Regions from separate parts of the Kitasatospora sp. NPDC056783 genome, predicted to be linked through region 1. Evidence: riboswitches for the same ligand, from Rfam matches in the RefSeq annotation. Region 1 holds a riboswitch; each other region holds the start of a gene.
The links. A riboswitch is a leader RNA that binds a small molecule or an ion and turns the genes downstream of it on or off. The one in region 1 is predicted to bind thiamine pyrophosphate.
Positions count from the first base shown of each region.

Region 2: it holds a riboswitch for thiamine pyrophosphate, as region 1 does, so the genes downstream of both, thiC (phosphomethylpyrimidine synthase ThiC) here and thiO (glycine oxidase ThiO) in region 1, are expected to answer to the same signal.
Region 3: it holds a riboswitch for thiamine pyrophosphate, as region 1 does, so the genes downstream of both, ACFRMQ_RS10390 (purine-cytosine permease family protein) here and thiO (glycine oxidase ThiO) in region 1, are expected to answer to the same signal.

Region 1 covers NZ_JBHUAF010000259.1:8,022-11,292, reverse strand. Annotated here, with positions in the region: gene ACFRMQ_RS28725 (Rv2175c family DNA-binding protein) at 1-136, opposite strand, end outside; gene ACFRMQ_RS28720 (NAD(P)/FAD-dependent oxidoreductase) at 179-1,387, opposite strand; TPP riboswitch at 1,624-1,736, shown strand; gene thiO (glycine oxidase ThiO) at 1,740-2,915, shown strand; gene thiS (sulfur carrier protein ThiS) at 2,912-3,151, shown strand; gene ACFRMQ_RS28705 (thiazole synthase) at 3,155-3,271, shown strand, end outside.
Region 2 covers NZ_JBHUAF010000004.1:54,282-57,552, forward strand. Annotated here, with positions in the region: gene ACFRMQ_RS01795 (PKD domain-containing protein) at 1-1,351, opposite strand, end outside; TPP riboswitch at 1,577-1,711, shown strand; gene thiC (phosphomethylpyrimidine synthase ThiC) at 1,706-3,271, shown strand, end outside.
Region 3 covers NZ_JBHUAF010000047.1:18,680-21,950, forward strand. Annotated here, with positions in the region: gene ACFRMQ_RS10390 (purine-cytosine permease family protein) at 1-1,292, opposite strand, end outside; TPP riboswitch at 1,285-1,429, opposite strand; gene ACFRMQ_RS10395 (S1C family serine protease) at 1,764-3,271, shown strand, end outside.

The sequences.
Region 1 (3,271 bases):
GCCGGACGGCGATCAGGCCGCCGTTCTTGACCAGGTCACGTACCTCGGTGACCCGGACCCCCCACTGCTCCGAGATGTCGGGCAGGTACATCCAGTCGGTGACCAGGGCTTCAATCTTGCTTTCGATCTCACTCACGCCACCAGACTGCCACCTCCACGACCCACCGCGCACCAGGCACTACCCCGCGACGGCCGCCTTCAGCGGTACCGCGGGGTCGGCCGCGCGGGCCCGGTCCAGCGCGGTGCCGGCCTCGATCAGCTTGCGCCCCTGGGCGAGGTCACGCGGGCGGTCCACGGTCAGCAGCGCGCTCGGCACCCCGTCGCGCAGCCAGAGCACCGACCAGGCGGCGTCCTCGGGGCCGCCGCGCCACAGCAGTTCGTCGCCCTCGGTGTGCCGGCCGGCGTACTGGACCATCCGACCGAACTGCTCCGACCAGAAGTACGGCACCGGGTCGTAGGCCGGCGCGTCCGCGCCCAGGACGGCGGCGGCCACCGCCTCCCCGGACTTCAGGGCGTGGTCCCAGTGCTGGACGGCCAGTCGGGCGCCGGCCCTGGCCGAGGGGTAGCTGACGCAGTCGCCGGCCGCGAAGACGCCGGGCACTGAGGTGCGCAGCCGCCCGTCCACGAGCACCGCGCCGGTCGCGTCCAGCTCGACCCCGGTGCCGGCCAGCCAGCCCGTCGCGGGCCGGGCGCCGATGCCGACCACCACCTCGTCGGCGGGCAGGTGCGAGCCGTCCGCCAGCAGCACCGCGCCGGGCTCGACGGCGGCCACGCCGACGCCGCAGCGCAGGTCGATCCCGGCCTCGGCGTACCAGGCGGCCATCGCCGAACCGAGCCCGGTCGGCAGCGCGCCGGGCAGCGGCGCCGGGCCGGCCTCGACCACCGTCACCTCGCAGCCCGCCCCGCGGGCCGCGGTGGCCACCTCGGCGCCGATCCAGCCCGCGCCGACCAGCACCAGCCGCAGCCCGGGGCGCAGCAGCTCGCGCAGTGCCAGGGCGTCGTCCAGGGTGTGCAGCAGGTGCGCGCGCTCGGCGCCGGGCAGGGCGCGCGGGACGGCGCCGGTGGCGATCACCAGCGAGCCGTACGGGAGGTCGCCGCCGTCGGTGTGCAGCACGCCGGGGGTGAGGCCGGTGGCGCGGCGGCCGGTGAGCAGCTCGATGCCGAGCTCCCGGTAGTCGATGCCCAGGGTGGTGGAGTCCACCTTGCCGAGCAGGACGTCCTTGGAGAGCGGCGGCCGGTCGTACGGCGCGCGCGGTTCCTCCCCGACCAGCGTGATCCGCCCCTCCCAGCCGCCCTGCCGCAGCTTGAGGGCGCACTGCGCCCCGGCCAGCCCGGCTCCGACAACGACCACCCGATCCGTCCCGCTCAGCTCTGCCACGCCCGTCACTGTACTCAGCGGCCCCCGGCCGCCCCAGGGCCCGGCGCCCCCTGCCCACCCCTACTTCGGGCCTACGTCCGGGCCGGGTGGTGAGGGGGCGGGCCCGCGGCCGAGGGCGGGCGGAGGACCCGTCGATCGGACCGGTTCGCCGCCCGGGGCGGGACGCGGGCAGCGGGGCGCGGGCCGCCGCCCCCGTCCACCCTTCGTACGGGCCTTCGGCCGCGCCGCCCCCCGGCGTTAAGGTGGGATGACCACACGGGAGCCCGGCGTACCGGGCTGAGAGGCGGGCTGGCACGGCCCGCGACCGTCCGAACCTGATCCGGGTCATACCGGCGAAGGGAGAAGAGCAGCCTTGTCACGCATGGCCTCAGGCACCCATGCCGACGTGCTGGTGATCGGCGGGGGCATCATCGGCCTCGCCGTCGCCTGGCGCGCCGCCCAGCTCGGACTGCGGCACGTGGCCGTGGTCGACCCCACCCCCGGCGGCGGCGCCGCCCGGGTCGCGGCCGGAATGCTCGCCCCGGTCACCGAGCTGCAGTACGGCGAGGAGCCGCTGCTGCGCCTCGGGATGGCCTCGAACGAGCGGTACGCGGCCTTCGCCGCCGAACTCACCGAGGCGAGCGGCGGCGCGGACACCGGCTACCGCCGGTGCGGCACCCTCGCCGTCGCGCTGGACTCCGACGACCGCGAGGAACTGCGCGAACTGCACGCCTTCCACCAGCGGCTCGGCCTGGACTCGACCTGGCTGACCGGCCGGGAGTCCCGCAAGCTGGAGCCGATGCTCGCCCCCGGCGTGCGCGGCGGCCTGCACGTCTCGAACGACCACCAGGTGGACGGCCGCCGGCTGCTCACGGCCCTGCTCGCCGCCTGCGAGCGCGCGCACGTCGCCGTCCACCGTGCCGAGGCCGTCGAACTGCTGGTCGAGGACGGCCGGGCGGCCGGCGCCCGGCTGAGCACCTCGGAGACCGTCACCGCCGACCGGGTCGTGCTCGCGGCCGGCCCGTACAGCCACCGGCTGCCCGGCCTGCCCGAGGGGGTGCTGCCCGCGATCCGCCCGGTGAAGGGGCAGGTGCTGCGGCTGCGCGTCCCCAAGGCCTACCGGCCGTTCCTCTCCCGCAACGTCCGTGCCGTGGTCCGCGGCCAGCACCTCTACCTGGTGCCGCGCGAGAACGGCGAGCTGGTGGTCGGCGCGACCACTGAGGAGCAGGGCTACGACACCACCGTCACCGCCGGCGGGGTGTACGAACTCCTGCGTGACGCCCACGAGTTGGTCCCGGGGATCACCGAGATTCCGCTGCTGGAGACCTCGGCCGGACTGCGCCCCGGCTCCCCGGACAACGCCCCGCTGCTGGGCCCGACCTCGCTGCCCGGGCTGGTCGCCGCCACCGGCCACTACCGCAACGGCGTGCTGCTCACCCCGGTGACCGCGGACCTGGTCTCCGAGTACCTGGCCACCGGCGAGGTCCCCGAGCTCGCGAGGCCGTTCACGCCACTGCGCTTCTCCCCCGACCGCTCCACGACGAAGGCCGCCGCATGACCGAGACCACCCGGACCGAGAACGCCTCGGCCGAGATCGCCCTGACCGTCAACGGCGAGCCCCGCCGGGTGCCCGCCGCGACCACCCTCGCCGAGCTGGTGGCCACCGTCAGCGCCGCCCCCACCGGCGTCGCCGCAGCCCTCAACGAGGCCGTGGTGCCCCGCGGTTCGTGGTCCGCGACGGTGCTGGACGCCGACGACCGGATCGAGATCCTCACCGCCGTCCAGGGAGGCTGAACCATGGCCGACGACCTCCTCACCATCGCCGGGACGACCTTCTCCTCCCGGCTGATCATGGGCACCGGCGGCGCCCCCAGCCTGGAGGTCCTGGAGCGCGCGCTGCTCGCCTCCGGCACC
Region 2 (3,271 bases), on a different contig from region 1:
CCGTGTAGGTGCCGGGCTTGGCGTAGACGTGGCGCTCGGAGGTCCGGTTCGACGGCGGCGTGGTCGTGCCGTCGCCGAAGTCGTAGGAGTAACCGGTGATCCGCGAGGGGCTGATCGGGTTGGCGTGGGCCATGACGGCGAGCGGGTCGAAGTCGTTCTCCGGGGTCACCGTGAGGCTGGCGCTCAGGGCGCCGATGGCCTCGTACGCGCCGCGGTCGCGAAAACCGCCGTTCGGTCCGGTGTTGGGGACGTCCGGGTGGTCGAATGGGCCGTGGCCGAGCAGATCCACGTCCGGAACACCGGGCACCTCGGGGCCGGCCGAGTCGATCGCGTTGCGGCCCTGCCAGCTGAACACGGAGGACTGGGGCACCGACAGGGGCGAGAAGCCGAGGTCGAACGGAACGGAGCCGTTCGCGTCGTGCTGGCCCTGGCCGGTCGCGGCCTGCAGTTCCGTGGCCGTCTTGTAGGCGGCGTCGGCCCACCTGTAGCTGGGGTAGCGCTCGGGGAGGAAGGACCAGACGGTGTTGTAGTCGAGGACGGTGCCGTCGGTCGAGCCGGCGGACACCTGGACGGCGCTCGTGGCGACGACGTTGCTGGTGATCGTCGCGTGGTCGGAGGAGCCGGCCAGGTCGATGGCCACCCCGGGCGCCACGTTCGTGGTGTTGTGGGTGATGACCGTGCCCGGCGCGTCGGTCACCGCGATGGCCGGTGCCTTGAAACTGGAGACGAAGTCGTTGCCCGCGATCACCGTCCCGGCGATTCCCGCGCCGACCTGCACACCACCGGTGGTGCCGCGGACGACCGAGCGCTCGATCCGGACGTGGTCACTGGCGCCGGTGACGGCGACCGCCGGCCGGGCGATCTTGTCGTCCCGCTGCTCGATCCAGTTGCCGGAGAGCTCGACCCGGCTGACGCCGTCGAGTTCGAAGTGGGTGACCTCGAAGCCGGAGAACACGATGTCGTGCTGGCCGGATATCCGCACCGGCTCCTTCTGCGGCCCGGCGATGACCGGGAAGGTGTTCGTTCGGCCCGGAACGGTCGACCTCATGCCGACGTGGCCGGTGCTCCGGAAGGTGATCGGTTTGCCGGGCTCACCGGAGTGCCGGACGGTCACGGCCTCCGGGTACGTCCCCGCCGAGACCTCCACCGTCTGGCCCGGCAGCGCCCGGTCTGCGGCGGCCTGGACGGTGCAGACCGGCAGGGCCTGGGTGCCCGGGCCGTCGTTCTTGCAGATACCGCCCCCGACGTACAGGACGACGGCGGCCGGTTCGGCCGCCACCGCGGGCAGTGGCAGGCCCACCACCGCGGAGATCACGGCAGCGCTCAGGCCTGCCGCATGACGGATGCGCACGGTGCGTTTCCCCCCAAGAGTCGTCAAAGAACGCGGACTCTCCGGGCGGCCCAGACCCGGATGGATCGTGCGCGCCCTGATGGAGTGTCTGCGGAGCATCGGTGAGCATTATGCGGGTGCGGCCGGACACTTCCCGCACGGGTTTCCCCGGCCCGCGCCCGTGACGCCCCCTGGACCTGCGGCGATCCGCTCGCTACCGTGTTGGGCGTCGTGTGCAGGCAACACCGCCTGCGACGCGGGAGCTCGGAGCACCGGGCTGAGAGGACGCTGACCGGGACGTCGACGGACGGACCGAAGGCTGCGTCGACCGCAGGAACCTGACCGGGTAATGCCGGCGTAGGGAGTAGAGGTCCGATGACCACGTTCGAAGCACAGCCGCAGTCTGCCCAGGGCGCCCCCAGCAGCGAGCGCACCGGCTACCCGACCCCGGCCTGGCGCAAGGCCCACCGCGAGGGGTCGCGCCCGGACCTGCGGGTCCCGTACCGCGAGGTGCTGCTCACCAACGGCCGCACCGTCCCGCTGTACGACACCTCCGGCCCGTACACCGACCCGTCCTACGAACCCGACGTGCGGCGCGGCCTGCCCGCGCTGCGGGACGCCTGGATCCGCCAGCGCGGCGACGTCGAGGAGTACGACGGCCGCGAGCCGCGCCCCGAGGACGACGGGATCAAGCACACCTCGCCGCGCGGCGGCAGCCTGCGCAACCTGGACGCCGTCTTCCCCGGTCGCCCGCGCCGCCCGCTGCGCGGCCGCGGTGGTGCCGCCGTCACCCAACTCGCTTACGCCAAGCGGGGCGTGTTGACGCCGGAGATGGAGTTCGTGGCGTTGCGCGAGGGCCTCGCGCCGGAGTTCGTGCGCGCCGAGGTGGCCCGCGGCCGGGCCGTGATCCCGGTCAACGTGAACCACCCGGAGGTGGAGCCGGCGATCATCGGCACCAACTTCCTGGTCAAGATCAACGCCAACATCGGCAACTCGGCGGTCACCTCCTCGATCGAGGAGGAGGTGGAGAAGATGACCTGGGCCACCCGTTGGGGCGCCGACACCGTCATGGACCTCTCCACCGGCCGCAACATCCACACCACCCGCGAGTGGATCCTGCGCAACTCGCCGGTGCCGATCGGCACCGTGCCGCTCTACCAGGCCCTGGAGAAGGTGGACGGCCGGGCCGAGGACCTGAGCTGGGAGGTCTACCGGGACACCATCGTCGAGCAGTGCGAGCAGGGCGTCGACTACATGACCGTCCACGCCGGCGTGCTGCTGCGCTACGTCCCGCTCACCGCGCGCCGCAAGACCGGCATCGTCTCGCGCGGCGGCTCGATCATGGCGGCCTGGTGCCTGGCGCACCACCAGGAGAACTTCCTCTACACCAACTTCGAGGAGCTCTGCGACATCCTCGCCTCCTACGACGTCACCTTCTCGCTCGGTGATGGGCTGCGCCCGGGCTCGATCGCGGACGCCAACGACGAGGCGCAGTTCGCCGAGCTGAAGACCCTCGGCGAGCTCGGCCGGATCGCCCGCGAGCGGGATGTCCAGGTGATGATCGAGGGCCCGGGACACGTCCCGATGCACAAGATCAAGGAGAACATGGATCTCCAGAAGGAGATCTGCGACGAGGCGCCGTTCTACACCCTGGGCCCGCTGACCACGGACGTCGCCCCCGGCTACGACCACATCACCTCGGGCATCGGCGCCGCGATGATCGCCTGGTGGGGCACCGCGATGCTCTGCTACGTCACCCCCAAGGAGCACCTGGGCCTGCCCAACCGGGACGACGTCAAGACCGGCGTGATCACCTACAAGATCGCCGCCCACGCCGCCGACCTGGCCAAGGGCCACCCCGGCGCCCAGGCCTGGGACGACGCCCTCTCCGACGCCCGCTTCGAGTTCCGCTGGGAGGACCAGTTCAACCTGGCCCTCGAC
Region 3 (3,271 bases), on a different contig from region 1:
GCCACGTTCGTCGGCGCGACGAACTGGTAGACCGCGAAGCCCAGCAGCCACGGCAGCAGCATCAGCCAGCGGGACGGCGCGTCCGCGGAGAGGTCCCAGCCGTGCCGTCCGGCGCCGAGGAAGTAGTCCACCGCGAGCACCGCCAGCAGCGGCACGAACACCGAGCCGATCAGGCCGAGGAAGCCGTAGTAGGTGTCGGTGAACTCGCCGATCCGCAGCGCCAGCACGGTGGTCAGGACGCCGATCGCGCCGGACAGCACCCGGCGGTCCACCTTCGGCAGCAGGTTCTGCACCGACATCGCGGTCGAGTACACGTTGGCGAAGGACTGGTCCGTCTCGCGCAGCACCAGCACCAGCAGGAACAGCCAGCCGGCCCAGACCCCGAGGAAGGAGTCGAAGATCCGGTTCGGGTCGCCGTCCGACTGCAGCAGCGCCATCAGGCCGAGCACGTAGCACCAGACCTGGGCGAGCGTGTAGCCGGAGAAGCTCCCCCAGAACGCCGAGCGCGGGGTGCGCGAGTGCCGGGTGTAGTCGGCGGCCAGCGGGACGAAGGAGATCGACACCGCGATCATCGCGTCGGTGGCGCCCAGGAAGCCGTGCCAGTTGCCCGCGCCCGGGTCCGGCACGCCCTGGCGGCCCAGCTGGACGGTGAAGTACACCATCGCGACCGCGACGGCCCCGGCCACGAACCGGCGCAGCACCGCGATCGAGCCCAGCGGCCAGATGGTCAGCGCGGTGGTCAGCGCGCCCGCGAGCAGGACGAACAGCCAGCGGTAGCCGCTGGTGTGCGCGACGGTCTGGGCGCCCGCCGAGATGGTCAGCAGCTCGAACACGCCCCAGCCGACGCACTGCACGATGTTCAGCACCGTCGGCAGGTACGACAGCCGGGTGCCGAACAGACCGCGCAGGTTCGCCATCGCGGGGGCGCCGGTGCGGGCGCCGATCACCGCGGCCACGCCGAGCATCGCGGTGCCGACCGCCGTACCGACCACGATCGCGGTCACCGCGGCGGCCAGCGACAGCTCGTTGCCGCGGGCGCCGAGCACGGTGGCGGCGGTGGAGAAGCCGATCAGGCTGACGCCCAGGTTCATCCAGAGCGCGAACTGGTCCCGGAAGCGCAGCGTGCGGGGCGGTTCGGTGTCCAGGACCAGGGGGGCCTCGACGTGCTCGGGGCCTTCCAGGACGGCGGTCGCGGCGGTCCCGGTGGGCGCGGTGCCCGCGGGGGGCGTGGCTCCGGAGAAATCCTTGGACGCGTTCGCGTCCGGAGAAGAGGATGGCGAAGCAGGCGGCATGGCCGATACTCCCTACGCCGGCATTACCCGGACAGGTTCCGGCGGTCAGCGCCCCCTCGACCGCCCGTCACTCCGGTGGCGTACGGTCGACATGCGCACTCTCAGCCTGGTGGGTCCAAGCTCCCGCGTGTCAGTTGTGAGCGACAGGCTAACCGGGACGGGGGCGAACCCCCAAGGCCGAGGGGTGCGCGGTCCGCATCGCGGGACACCCGGCGGGGGAGGGGAGCCTCGGCCGGCGGTACCGAGGTCGGGGCCGGCTAAGGATTCTTATGAGTTCTTCAGAGGGGTCCTTACGGCAATCGAATCGACAGTGCGAAAAACTATGGTCCTTGGTTCTGCCAGCTATGGAGGTCGTCCGTGAGCACCGAGCGCGAGGTTGGGCCCACCGGGCCGCAGGGGGAGCAGCCCGCCGGCCCGGGAGCGGCTGAGGCCGTTTCCGACGGCCCCGCTCAGGGCGGGCACCAGCCGACCATGGCGTTCCGCCGGGTGTCCGAGCCGGAGGCCGGCGACGGCGTTCCGGCGGCGGGTGTCCCGGCCGACGGTTTTCCGGCGGAGGGTGTTCCGGCCGACGGTGTTCCGGCGGAGGGCGGGCACAATCCCACCGTCGCCTTCACCAAGGTGCCCGCACCGCAGCCGCCCGCCGCGCCCGTCGTGGCCCCCGCGCCCGCCGTCCAGGAGCCGGCCGTCGACCCGGCCACCGGCTACATCGACGCGCCGCCGCCGGTCCTGCCGCCCGCCCCGCCCGCCGCCCCGGCCCTGCCGCCGTCCGGCAACCCGTACGCCACCCCGACCCACGGCGTCCCGTCCGCCGCCGCGCACGAGGGGTACGGCGCGCACGAGGGGTACGGCGCCGCTCCGGCCGCGCCCGGCGCCCCCGCCGCGCACGGCCACCACCCGTTCGGGGCCGGTCAGCCGCTCGGCGGCTGGGGCCCCGCCCACGACTCCGCCGGTGGCACGGGTTACCCCGGCGGCCCGGTCGGTTACCCGGCGGAGTACGCCGGCGGCCCCGGTGGCCCGGGCAAGAAGCGCGGCGGCCTGGTCGCCCTGCTCGCGGCCGTCGCGCTGGTCGCCGGTCTGGCCGGTGGCGCGCTCGGCGTGACCGTCGCCAACCGCGCCGACAGCAGCACCTCCGCGAACGACCACCGCAGCACCACCGTCCAGGCCAGCGACACCCAGAAGAGCGAGCCCACCCCCGGCTCGATCGCCGCCATCGCGCAGAAGGCGCTGCCCAGCGTCGTCACCATCAAGGCGCAGGGCAACGGCGAGTCCGGCACCGGCACCGGCTTCGTCTTCGACACCGAGGGCCACATCCTCACCAACAACCACGTGGTCGCGCCGACCCTCAACGGCGGCAAACTGACCGTCAAGTTCGCCGACGGCAGCTCCTACAACGCCTCGGTGCTGGGCCACGCCGAGGGCTACGACGTCGCCGTCGTCAAGATCGACAACCCGCCCAAGAGCAAGCTGGCCCCGCTGCCGCTGGCCGACTCCGACAAGGTCAACGTCGGCGACGCCACCGTCGCGATCGGTGCGCCGTACGGCCTGGAGTCCACCGTCACCAGCGGCATCATCAGCGCCAAGGACCGCCCGGTGGCCTCCGGCGACGAGACCGGCGCGCAGGCCTCGTACATGAACGCCCTCCAGACCGACGCCTCGATCAACCCCGGCAACTCCGGCGGCCCGCTGCTCGACTCCGGCGGTGCGGTGGTCGGCATCAACTCGGCGATCCAGTCCAACGCCTCCGCCAACGGCCGGGCCGGCAGCATCGGCCTGGGCTTCGCCATCCCGATCAACCAGGCCAAGTGGGTCGCGGACACCCTGATCAAGACCGGCAAGCCCGTCTACGCCAAGCTCGACGTGCTCCGCAACGACGACTACAAGGGCGACGGCGCGCAGATCCAGACCAAGGACATCCAGGGCCAGCCGGCCGTCACCCCCGGCGGCGCGGCCGACAAGGCGGGCCTCAAGCCGGGCGACGT